DNA from 3 places in the Cedecea sp. B1(4) genome. Region 1 is predicted to be linked to each of the others. Evidence: predicted binding sites of a transcription regulator. Region 1 holds the regulator's gene; each other region holds the start of a gene.
The links. Region 1 encodes LexA, which represses DNA repair genes until DNA is damaged. Its sites were predicted from a motif close to TNCTGTATGTACATACAGNA; they were not measured.
Positions count from the first base shown of each region.

Region 2: a site for LexA is predicted at 1,269-1,288, ahead of sbmC (DNA gyrase inhibitor SbmC). Genes of this name have one in related genera too.
Region 3: a site for LexA is predicted at 1,211-1,230, ahead of sulA (SOS-induced cell division inhibitor SulA). Genes of this name have one in related genera too.

Region 1 covers NZ_JCAHMZ010000012.1:34,644-37,924, reverse strand. The annotation lists gene dinF (MATE family efflux transporter DinF) at 1-769, opposite strand, end outside; gene lexA (transcriptional repressor LexA) at 846-1,454, opposite strand; gene ACR6JA_RS20375 (diacylglycerol kinase) at 1,564-1,932, opposite strand; gene plsB (glycerol-3-phosphate 1-O-acyltransferase PlsB) at 2,064-3,281, shown strand, end outside.
Region 2 covers NZ_JCAHMZ010000002.1:6,866-10,146, forward strand. The annotation lists gene dacD (serine-type D-Ala-D-Ala carboxypeptidase DacD) at 1-1,163, shown strand, start outside; gene sbmC (DNA gyrase inhibitor SbmC) at 1,315-1,779, shown strand; gene ACR6JA_RS03440 (VOC family protein) at 1,792-2,226, shown strand; gene ACR6JA_RS03445 (FUSC family protein) at 2,381-3,281, shown strand, end outside.
Region 3 covers NZ_JCAHMZ010000001.1:132,103-135,383, reverse strand. The annotation lists gene yccS (YccS family putative transporter) at 1-420, shown strand, start outside; gene ACR6JA_RS00570 (TfoX/Sxy family DNA transformation protein) at 405-1,034, opposite strand; gene sulA (SOS-induced cell division inhibitor SulA) at 1,252-1,761, shown strand; gene ompA (porin OmpA) at 2,119-3,174, shown strand; gene matP (macrodomain Ter protein MatP) at 3,266-3,281, opposite strand, start outside.

The DNA.
Region 1 (3,281 bases):
TGGTGATTGAAGCAAAGCAAATTTGCAGCAGCAGCGAACGCAGCATAATGTCGCGGTTGAGGGCCAGCAGCTTGCGTAAGTCCCCTTGCCAGGCCGTTTTGAGTCTAGCCCAACTGATGCCCCGCAGCTTCAGTACCTTCCGCACCATCACCAGGCCGATGATAAACGTCGCATATTCGGACACCGCCGTGGCCAACGCCGCCCCCTGCACGTTCATGTGCAGTCCCATCACCAGCCAGAGGTCGAGCACGATATTAATCAGGTTGCCGACGACCAACAGGATGACCGGCGCCCGCGCATACTGAACGCCCAACAACCAGCCTAACAGCACGAGATTAGCCAGTGATGCTGGAGCGCTAAGCCAGCGGATCTCCAGGAACCGCCTTGCCTGATACAACACCTCGTCATTACCGCCAACAACGTGCAGAGCAAGGTTGATCAGTGGATAACGCAGAACCACGATAGCCAGCCCGGCGATCATCGCCAGCATCAGGGGTTGAACCAGCGCGCGCGCCAGCCGCTGCGGATCGTTCGCACCAAACGCCTGTGCCGTTAACCCGGTGGTGCTCATGCGCAGAAAAAGCAGCAGCATAAAGAGAAAACTGGTCGCCGTTGCGCCGATAGCCACCCCGCCGAGATAGGTCGGGCTATCAAGATGGCCAATGACCGCCGTATCGACCAGGCCCAGTAACGGAACGGTGATGTTGGAAAAAATCATCGGCAGCGCAAGCCGCCACAGCGCACCATCCGTTGACGAAAAGAATCGCATGGGAATGATCCAGAGGAAAAAAGAGAGGTGTTTAGGCAGGTGGCACGGCAGAGTTACCGCACCACCGGAAGAGGTGTTACAGCCATTCACCGTTGCGGATCACCCCGACGGCCAGGCCTTCAATGCTAAAATTCTGCTCGCGAAGATCGACCACAATAGGCTGGAATTCGCTGTTTTCCGGCAGCAGGTGCACGGTGTTACCCTGCTTTTTCAGGCGTTTTACGGTCACTTCATCGTCGATACGCGCGACAACGACCTGGCCATTACGCACGTCCTGGGTTTTGTGAACGGCTAATAAATCACCGTCCATGATACCGATATCTTTCATCGACATGCCGCTGACGCGCAGCAGGAAATCGGCATTCGGCTTGAACAGAGAAGGGTCAACCTGGTAGTGGCCCTCGATGTGCTGTTGCGCCAGCAGCGGCTCACCGGCGGCAACACGGCCCACCAGCGGCAGGCCATTTTCTTCTTCAACCAGCAGACGAATGCCGCGTGATGCACCAGAAACAATCTCGATGGCACCTTTACGTGCCAGCGCTTTAAGATGCTCTTCCGCGGCGTTTGGAGAACGGAACCCCAGACGTTGTGCAATTTCGGCGCGCGTAGGTGGCATGCCGGTCTGGTTAATATGATCCCGAATGAGATCAAACACCTCTTGCTGCCTGGTAGTTAGTGCTTTCATTCCGCCCCCTGGGTGTTTATACAGTCATGCTGTGAGTATATACAGGCCCGGGCGATTTTGAAACCACAAATTAAGCAAAAAACCAGCGACTTAAACTATTCTGGAAGTGCTATCGCAAATGTGACCAAAGCAAGGTGGCCCAGGTCGCAACCGCAAGGATAATCGCTATCAATACCGCGGCCGAACCCATATCTTTGGCTCGCCCTGAAAGCTCGTGGTACTCGGTGCCGACACGGTCAACCAGCGCTTCAATGGCGCTGTTGAGGATTTCGACAATCATCACCAAAACAACCGAGCCAATCAGTAAAATACGTGTGATGGGGTCCACGTCCAGCCAGCAGGCGATGATGACAGCGATAACCGCCGCTACGCCCTCCTGACGAAAGGCGGCTTCGTTGATCCAGGCCGCACGTAGCCCCTTCCACGAGTAGCCTGCAGCCTTAATAATGCGGGTGATGCCGGTGGTATTATTCGCCATTCAAGGAAACCTTTTTAAATATTGAGCATCAATGCTCGCTGAGTCTAAATCGCAGCGCCACAGAAATTCCCCAGAGTTTCTGATATCCTTGCGGCGCATTTGCATTATTAACCTGAGGCTTTACATCATTTATGTCAGGCTGGCCAAGAATTTACTACAAATTACTGAATTTACCATTAAGCGTTCTGGTAAAGAGCAAGTCTATCCCGGCGGATCCCCAAACCGAACTCGGTCTGGACCCTTCACGCCCCATCATGTACGTCCTGCCCTACAATTCTAAGGCAGACTTACTGACGCTGCGTGCTCAATGTCTGGATCACGATCTGCCCGACCCGCTGGAACCTCTGGAAATTGACGGCGTACTGCTGCCGCGCTACGTGTTTATCCACGGCGGGCCGCGCGTCTTCACCTATTACACGCCAAAAGAAGAATCGGTAAAACTGTTCCACGATTATCTGGATCTGCACCGCAGCAATCCCGATCTCGATGTACAGATGGTGCCGGTTTCCGTGATGTTCGGCCGCTCGCCAGGGCGCGAAAAAGGTGAAATCAACCCGCCTTTACGCACGCTGAACGGCGTCCAGAAATTCTTTGCGGTTTCCTGGCTGGGTCGCGATAGCTTCGTGCGTTTCTCGCCGCCGGTTTCGCTTCGGCGCATGGCAACCGAACACGGCACGGACAAGATTATTGCCCAAAAATTGGCTCGCGTGGCGCGCACTCACTTTGCCCGCCAGCGCCTGGCCGCCGTTGGCCCGCGCCTGCCGGTTCGCCAGGATCTCTTCAACAAGCTGCTGGCGTCAAAAGCGATTGCCCGCGCGGTAGAAGATGAAGCTCGCAGCAAGAAAATCTCCCACGAAAAAGCGCAGCAAAACGCCGTCGCTCTGATGGAAGAGATTGCCGCGAACTTCTCCTACGAAGCCGTGCGTCTGACGGACCGCGTTTTAGGGTTAACCTGGAACCGCCTCTATCAGGGCATTAACGTGCATAACGCCGAACGCGTGCGCCAGCTTGCCCATGATGGCCACGAAATCGTCTATGTGCCCTGCCACCGCAGCCACATGGACTATCTGCTGCTTTCCTACGTGCTTTATCACCAGGGGCTGGTTCCGCCGCACATTGCCGCCGGGATCAACCTGAACTTCTGGCCAGCAGGGCCGATTTTCCGCCGCCTGGGCGCGTTCTTTATTCGCCGTACCTTCAAGGGCAACAAGCTTTACTCCACGGTATTCCGCGAATATCTGGGCGAGCTGTTCAGCCGCGGCTATTCCGTTGAATACTTTGTCGAGGGTGGCCGCTCCCGTACCGGCCGTTTGCTGGATCCTAAGACTGGCACGCTGTCGATGACCATT
Region 2 (3,281 bases), on a different contig from region 1:
AAACCCGCCTGCTTGTTGCCCTGAGCTTTTTGTCCCTTTCCGTCAATGCTGCCTATGCTGATGATATTTTCCCCCATCAGCCGCAGCCGCCTCAGGTAGAAGCCGGCGCATGGGTACTGATGGATTACACCACCGGGCAGGTGCTGACCGCAGGCAATGAACACGTCCAGCGTAACCCGGCCAGCCTGACAAAACTGATGACCGGCTATGTCGTTGACCGCGCAATCGACAGTAAACGTATTACCCCGGACGACGTCGTCACAGTGGGGAAAGACGCCTGGGCAAAAGGTAACCCGGTGTTTGACGGCTCATCGCTGATGTTCATTAAACCGGGCGACCGGGTGACCGTGCGCGATCTCAGCCGCGGGTTGATTATCGATTCCGGCAACGATGCCTGCGTTGCGCTGGCAGATTATGTTGCCGGGGGGCAGAAGCAGTTTGTCGCCATGATGAACCACTACGTCGACCAGCTTGGCCTGCACGATACTCATTTTGAAACCGTGCATGGCCTGGACGCACCGGGACAGCACAGCTCCGCCTATGATCTTGCCGTTCTGTCCCGCGCTATCATCCACGGTGAACCCCAGTTCTATCATATGTACAGCGAGCGCAGTCTCACCTGGAACGGGATTACCCAGCAAAACCGCAACGGCCTGTTGTGGGATAAATCCCTGAACGTGGATGGCCTGAAAACGGGGCACACCGAAACAGCAGGGTTTAACATTATTGCCTCCAGCGTGCTGGGTCAGCGTCGCCTGATTGCGGTGATTATGGGCGGCCTTAGCTCAAAAGGGCGTGAAGAGCAGGCCCGCAAGCTGCTGCACTGGGGGCAGGATAATTTCGACACCGTGCAGGTCTTGCAAAAAGGCAAACCTATCGGCAGCGAGCACATCTGGTACGGCGACAAGGCCAATATCAATGTGGGCCCGGATCGGGACGTCTTCCTCGCGCTGCCTAAATCGGAAGTGCCGAACATTAAAGCAAAGTATGTGCTAAGCAAACAGGATATGGAGGCCCCGCTGGCAGCCAATACGCAGGTAGGCGAGATCCAGCTGTTTGATGGCGACAAGCTTATCTCCCACTGGCCGCTAGTGAACCTCACGCCGGTGGAGAAGGGCGGGCTGTTTTCGCGTCTCGGCGACTTTATCAGCCGCAAGCTTTAACCCTTTGTCTTGTTGATGAACCGCGCAATTTGCGCGGTTTTTTGTCGCCATTTCCTGCGAGGTTGCTCCCAAATCTGGCAGCTTGTGCCCCACCTTTAAAAAATATAGTGTATAAATGTACAGTGTATTTATTCATCAGCGTGGAGGCAGTATGACATTCAAAGTTCAGCATGTTCCGGCGCGTAACGTGGCCGGTTTTCATCTGGTCGGGCCGTGGGAAACCACGGTTCCGCAAGGGTTTGGCCAACTGGCCATGTGGGCGAAAACCCACAGCCTGCATGGCGACTGGCTGGCCATTTACTATGATGACCCCGATGTTGTTCCGCCAGAAAAGCTCCGCGTGGACACGGTGCTGGACGTACCTGAAGAGTTCAAACTACCGGAAAACAGCGAAGGCGTTATCATCACGGCTATTGAGGCAGATACTTACGCCATCGGGCATGCCATCGTAAAAAATGAAGCATTCCAGGAAGCCTGGGAAACCTTCTTTGACCAGGTAGAGGCTGATGGTGACTATCAGTTAACCGGCAAACCCTGTTACGAAATCTATCTCAACGACGGCTCGGCGTCCGGCGTATGGGAAATTGATATGTATATCCCGGTCGCTAAGGTCTGACAGGAGCTCACCATGACGGAAGCTATCGCAGGATTAAACGTGTTATTCATCGCCGGGTATGGCCCGGTTACGCGCGACGTGGCGGCAAGTGTCGGATTTTATCAGCAGGTGCTAGGTCTGCCGCTAAAAGCGATGGAAGGTAACGAGGACTATCTGGCAACGGAGCACGGTGAGCTGGATGGCGTGAAGCATTTTGCGCTCTGGCCGCTCGCTCAGGCGGCACAGTCCTGCTTCGGCGTGGACAGTTGGCCCGAGCACATTGTCGCGCCCCAAAGCTGGGTCGAATTTGAAGTAGAAGATGTCGGGCAGGCGACAGCGGTGTTAAAGCAGGCCGGGTATCAGATGCTGGTGGATAACCGTATCGAGCCCTGGGGGCAAACGGTGTCACGTATGCTCAGTCCTGAAGGGCTGCTGGTTGGCGTGACCGTTACGCCCTGGCTGCGCTAGCTGGCTTGAATCCGGGCGGCAGTCTGCTGCCCATTTCTGATATTCAGCAAAGAAATGTGAAATATTCCGCTTAAAAGTCCCGCCGCACCTGGCAACATGATTTCTTTGTGAGAAAAACGGGTACAATTTCTTTTTTATTTTCGGAGAGCCGGGTGTGCGCCCCGACAAATCACTGACCCCGTTTGAGATCCGTATTTACCGCAACTATCGCGTCGCCCACGGCATACGTATAGCCCTTGCTTTTGTGCTGACATTTGTTCTGGTTCGTCTGCTGAACATCCCCGAAGGCACCTGGCCGCTTATCACACTGGTGGTGGTGATGGGCCCAATTTCCTTTTGGGGGAACGTGGTTCCGCGCGCCTTCCAGCGTATTGGCGGCACCATTTTTGGCGCGGCCATCGGACTGATAGCCCTTAAGCTGGAGCTTATTTCCTTACCGCTGATGATCATCTGGTGCGGGCTGGCGATGTTCCTGTGCGGCTATCTGGCGCTGGGTAAACGTCCCTACCAGGCGCTGCTTATCGGCATCACGCTCTCCGTGGTTGTTGGGGCGCCGCCGGGGGATATGGAAGTTGCTCTGTGGCGCAGCGGCGACGTTATCTTCGGCTCGCTTCTGGCCATGCTGTTTACCAGCGTTTACCCACAGCGGGCGTTTATCCACTGGCGTATCCAGATGGCGACCTTCGTGCAGGCGTTTAGCAAAATCTACACTGCGGGGTTCTCGCCAAACCTTGTGGAGCGCCCACGGCTGGAAAAACCGTTGCAGAAAATCCTCAATGACGTGGTCAAGATGCGCGCCCTGATTGGCCCCGCGGGTAAGGAAACCCGTATTCAGAAGTCAGTCTTTGAGGCGATTCAGACCATTAATCGCAACATGGTCTGCACCCTTGAGCTGCAAATCAACGCCTATTGGGCGACGCGGGAAAGTCATTTTGTGATGATCAACGCTCATACGCTGCGCGACACGCAGCAAATGACGCAGCGCACACTGTCGGCCATCGCAAAGGCGCTGTATGAAGGGAACCCTTCGCCCATCTCAGCCAACACCGAGAAAC
Region 3 (3,281 bases), on a different contig from region 1:
ATTGCCCGACGGGATGCCCATAACAGAGACGCCGAGCTGGCCTCCGTGGTTTCAAATATGTCTTCCGAGCCTCGAGTCTCCGTTGATATGCGGGAAGCGGCGTTCCGTCTGCTTTGCCTGAACCACTCGTTTAACAGCTATATCTCTGCATTAGGTGCACACAGGGAAAAACTCAACCACGGTGATACGTTGATGCTGCTTGATGACGCCGTTTGCTATGTTGACGACGCACTACACCACCTGCCAGTCGATGAAAGTCGCGTTCAGGCTGCTCTGACAGGGCTCTCCATCCGCATCTCGCAGCTTGAAACTCGGGCAGACACAAAAGAACCCCTGGTTCTGCAACAAATTGGGTTATTAATTGCTCTTCTGCCAGAGATCTCTCGTCTTCAGCAACAAATCGCTCAGTGCTCAGAATAAGGCTGGTGGCGCTGCTCATAGCGGCGCCACCAATCCGTCAATTCTTTGCGAACATCAGCAGGCAGTACAGCCTCATGAACACCACGAATAGCGCCTGCAAGCGCGAGCAGTACTTTAATACCTACCGTTTTCCGGGTACTGCGTAATTTTAGCCATGACCGTTTTGCCCCAAAGAGTTGAAGCGTTTGTGGATCATTAATGCCCACCTCACGAAGCATAACTTCAATATTCAGGGAAAGATTGGGAAGATCCTTTAGGCGGCGAGAACGTATCTTAATTTGTGTCTTTTCCCGTTGGGCGCTTCGTAAAGCCAGGGAAGAGAGCTGGACGAGTTTATCGGGATTTTCCCAAAGCTCTTCATCGACACGATAGTAATTCAGTGCGACTGGAAGCCCCCGTTTACTGTACATCAGCGGGGGAGCCGACTTTTGGATGAAATATTCCGAGCACTGTTCACAAGCTCGCAGGTAAAGCTCACCTTCCGCCACCATAGCAAAAACCACACCTTCGACGGTCAGACTATAACCGCCAAATAACGGTCTGTAGCCGATTTTACCCAGTGACGAAAGATATTCCCGTGATTTATGAATTCTAAGAAATGTCACCTTTTTCATAATATGTCCTTATATATCAACTGGTAAATAGCTGCCTTAGTTACTTATCTTCTTAATCCCTGAAAATAAGTAAGGTTAAAGCTAATGGCAACGACAATTTCATCGGTGTCGCTTTTGCGTACGGAAAATGCGAGACACTTTCCGAAATTCCGGTTGATCTTTGTTCGCACAAACATTACTGTATATGTATACAGTAACCCATTAGGCGGGACTCACTATGCACTCACATAACGTTCAAACTCACTTTCGTCATGTTGCAGTTACTGCGCACACCCCGGCGCAGTCTCTCTCTGATAACAGCGTACAGGGGTTAATCAGTGAAGTGGTCTACAGCGAAGAGAGCCCATGGGTTACGCAGTTTATTCTGCTACCTTTATTACAGCAGTTGGGACAACAATCCCGCTGGCAGCTATGGCTTACGCCGCAGCAAAAACTCAGCCGTACATGGCTGCAGGCGGCTGGGCTTCCGCTGGCAAAAGTGATGCAGGCAAATCAGTTAGATCCTCTCTGCACCGTTGATGCAATGGTGAAAGCTTTGCAGACGGGAAATTACAGCGTAGTCATCGGCTGGCTAACGGAAGAATTAACAGATGAAGAACATTTACGGCTGACAATAGCAGCCGAAGCTGGCAATGCGATGGGCTTTATTATGCGTCCAACCAGCACGGGAACATCCGGTTCAAGACCACGAAATGGCCTAAAAATTCATTCTAGTTTGTATCATTAAGTAAATTTAGGAGAAATCCTGGAATTTTTTACGTATGCCATATAATCCGCTGTCATGACTCAAAAATTCCCGTCATATGGCGGTTTGACGGGGTTTATTGGATAGGTGTGCCGCTCAAAAAATAGTCCATTCTGTAAAAAAATATGTATGCAAGTCGTTTTTTTTCATATGCCTGACGGACTTCACACTTGTAACTTTCCAACTACGTTGTAGACTTTACCTCGCCAGGGTTGCTCTTCATAACACCGATATATCGGTAGAGTAACAATTGAGCGTAAACCCGGGCGAAGGATTTAACCCTGGGCTTTAAATTGGTTTAGAGCTCATGGCCTTTTGGATGATAATGAGGCGCAAAAAATGAAAAAGACAGCTATCGCGATTGCAGTGGCACTGGCTGGCTTCGCTACCGTAGCGCAGGCCGCACCGAAAGATAACACCTGGTATGCAGGTGGTAAACTGGGCTGGTCTCAGTTCCACGATACCGGCTGGTATAACAAGGACCTGCAAAACAACGGTAACACCCACGAAAGCCAGCTGGGCGCAGGTGCCTTCGGTGGTTATCAGGTTAACCCGTACGTTGGTTTTGAAATGGGTTACGACTGGCTTGGCCGTATGCCTTACAAAGGCAGCGAAGTTAGCGGTGCCTTCAAAGCTCAGGGCGTACAGCTGACCACCAAACTGGGTTACCCAATCACTGACGACCTGGACATCTACACCCGTCTGGGCGGTATGGTATGGCGTGCAGACTCTACAAACACCATCGCTGGTAAAAACCACGACACCGGTGTTTCCCCAGTATTCGCTGGTGGTGTTGAGTGGGCAGTTACCCGTGACATCGCTACCCGTCTGGAATACCAGTGGGTTAACAACATCGGTGATGCACAGACCGTTGGCGTTCGTCCTGACAACGGCATGCTGAGCGTAGGTGTTTCCTACCGCTTTGGCCAGCAGGAAGAAGCTGCACCAGTTGTAGCTCCGGCTCCAGCTCCAGCTCCTGAAGTACAGACCAAACACTTCACTCTGAAGTCTGACGTTCTGTTCAACTTCAACAAAGCAACCCTGAAACCAGAAGGTCAGCAGGCACTGGATCAGCTTTACACCCAGCTGAGCAACCTGGATCCTAAAGATGGTTCCGTTGTTGTTCTGGGCTATACCGACCGTATCGGTTCCGAGCAGTACAACCTGAAACTGTCTGAAAAACGTGCACAGAGCGTTGTTGATTACCTGATCTCTAAAGGTATCCCAGCGAACAAAATCTCTCCACGTGGCATGGGCAAAGCTAACCCAGTTACCGGCAACACCTGTGACAACGTAGCGCCTAAAGCTAAACTGATCGACTGCCTGGCTCCAGATCGTCGCGTTGAGATCGAAGTTAAAGGTATCAAAGAAGTTGTAACTCAGCCTGCGGCATAAGTTACCCTTCCTTGAACAAAAACCCCGCCATGGCGGGGTTTTTTATTGTCTGAGACTTCGCGATGGCGAGGTCGTGCACGCTTTCAGTGCTTTATTTTTTACCGAGC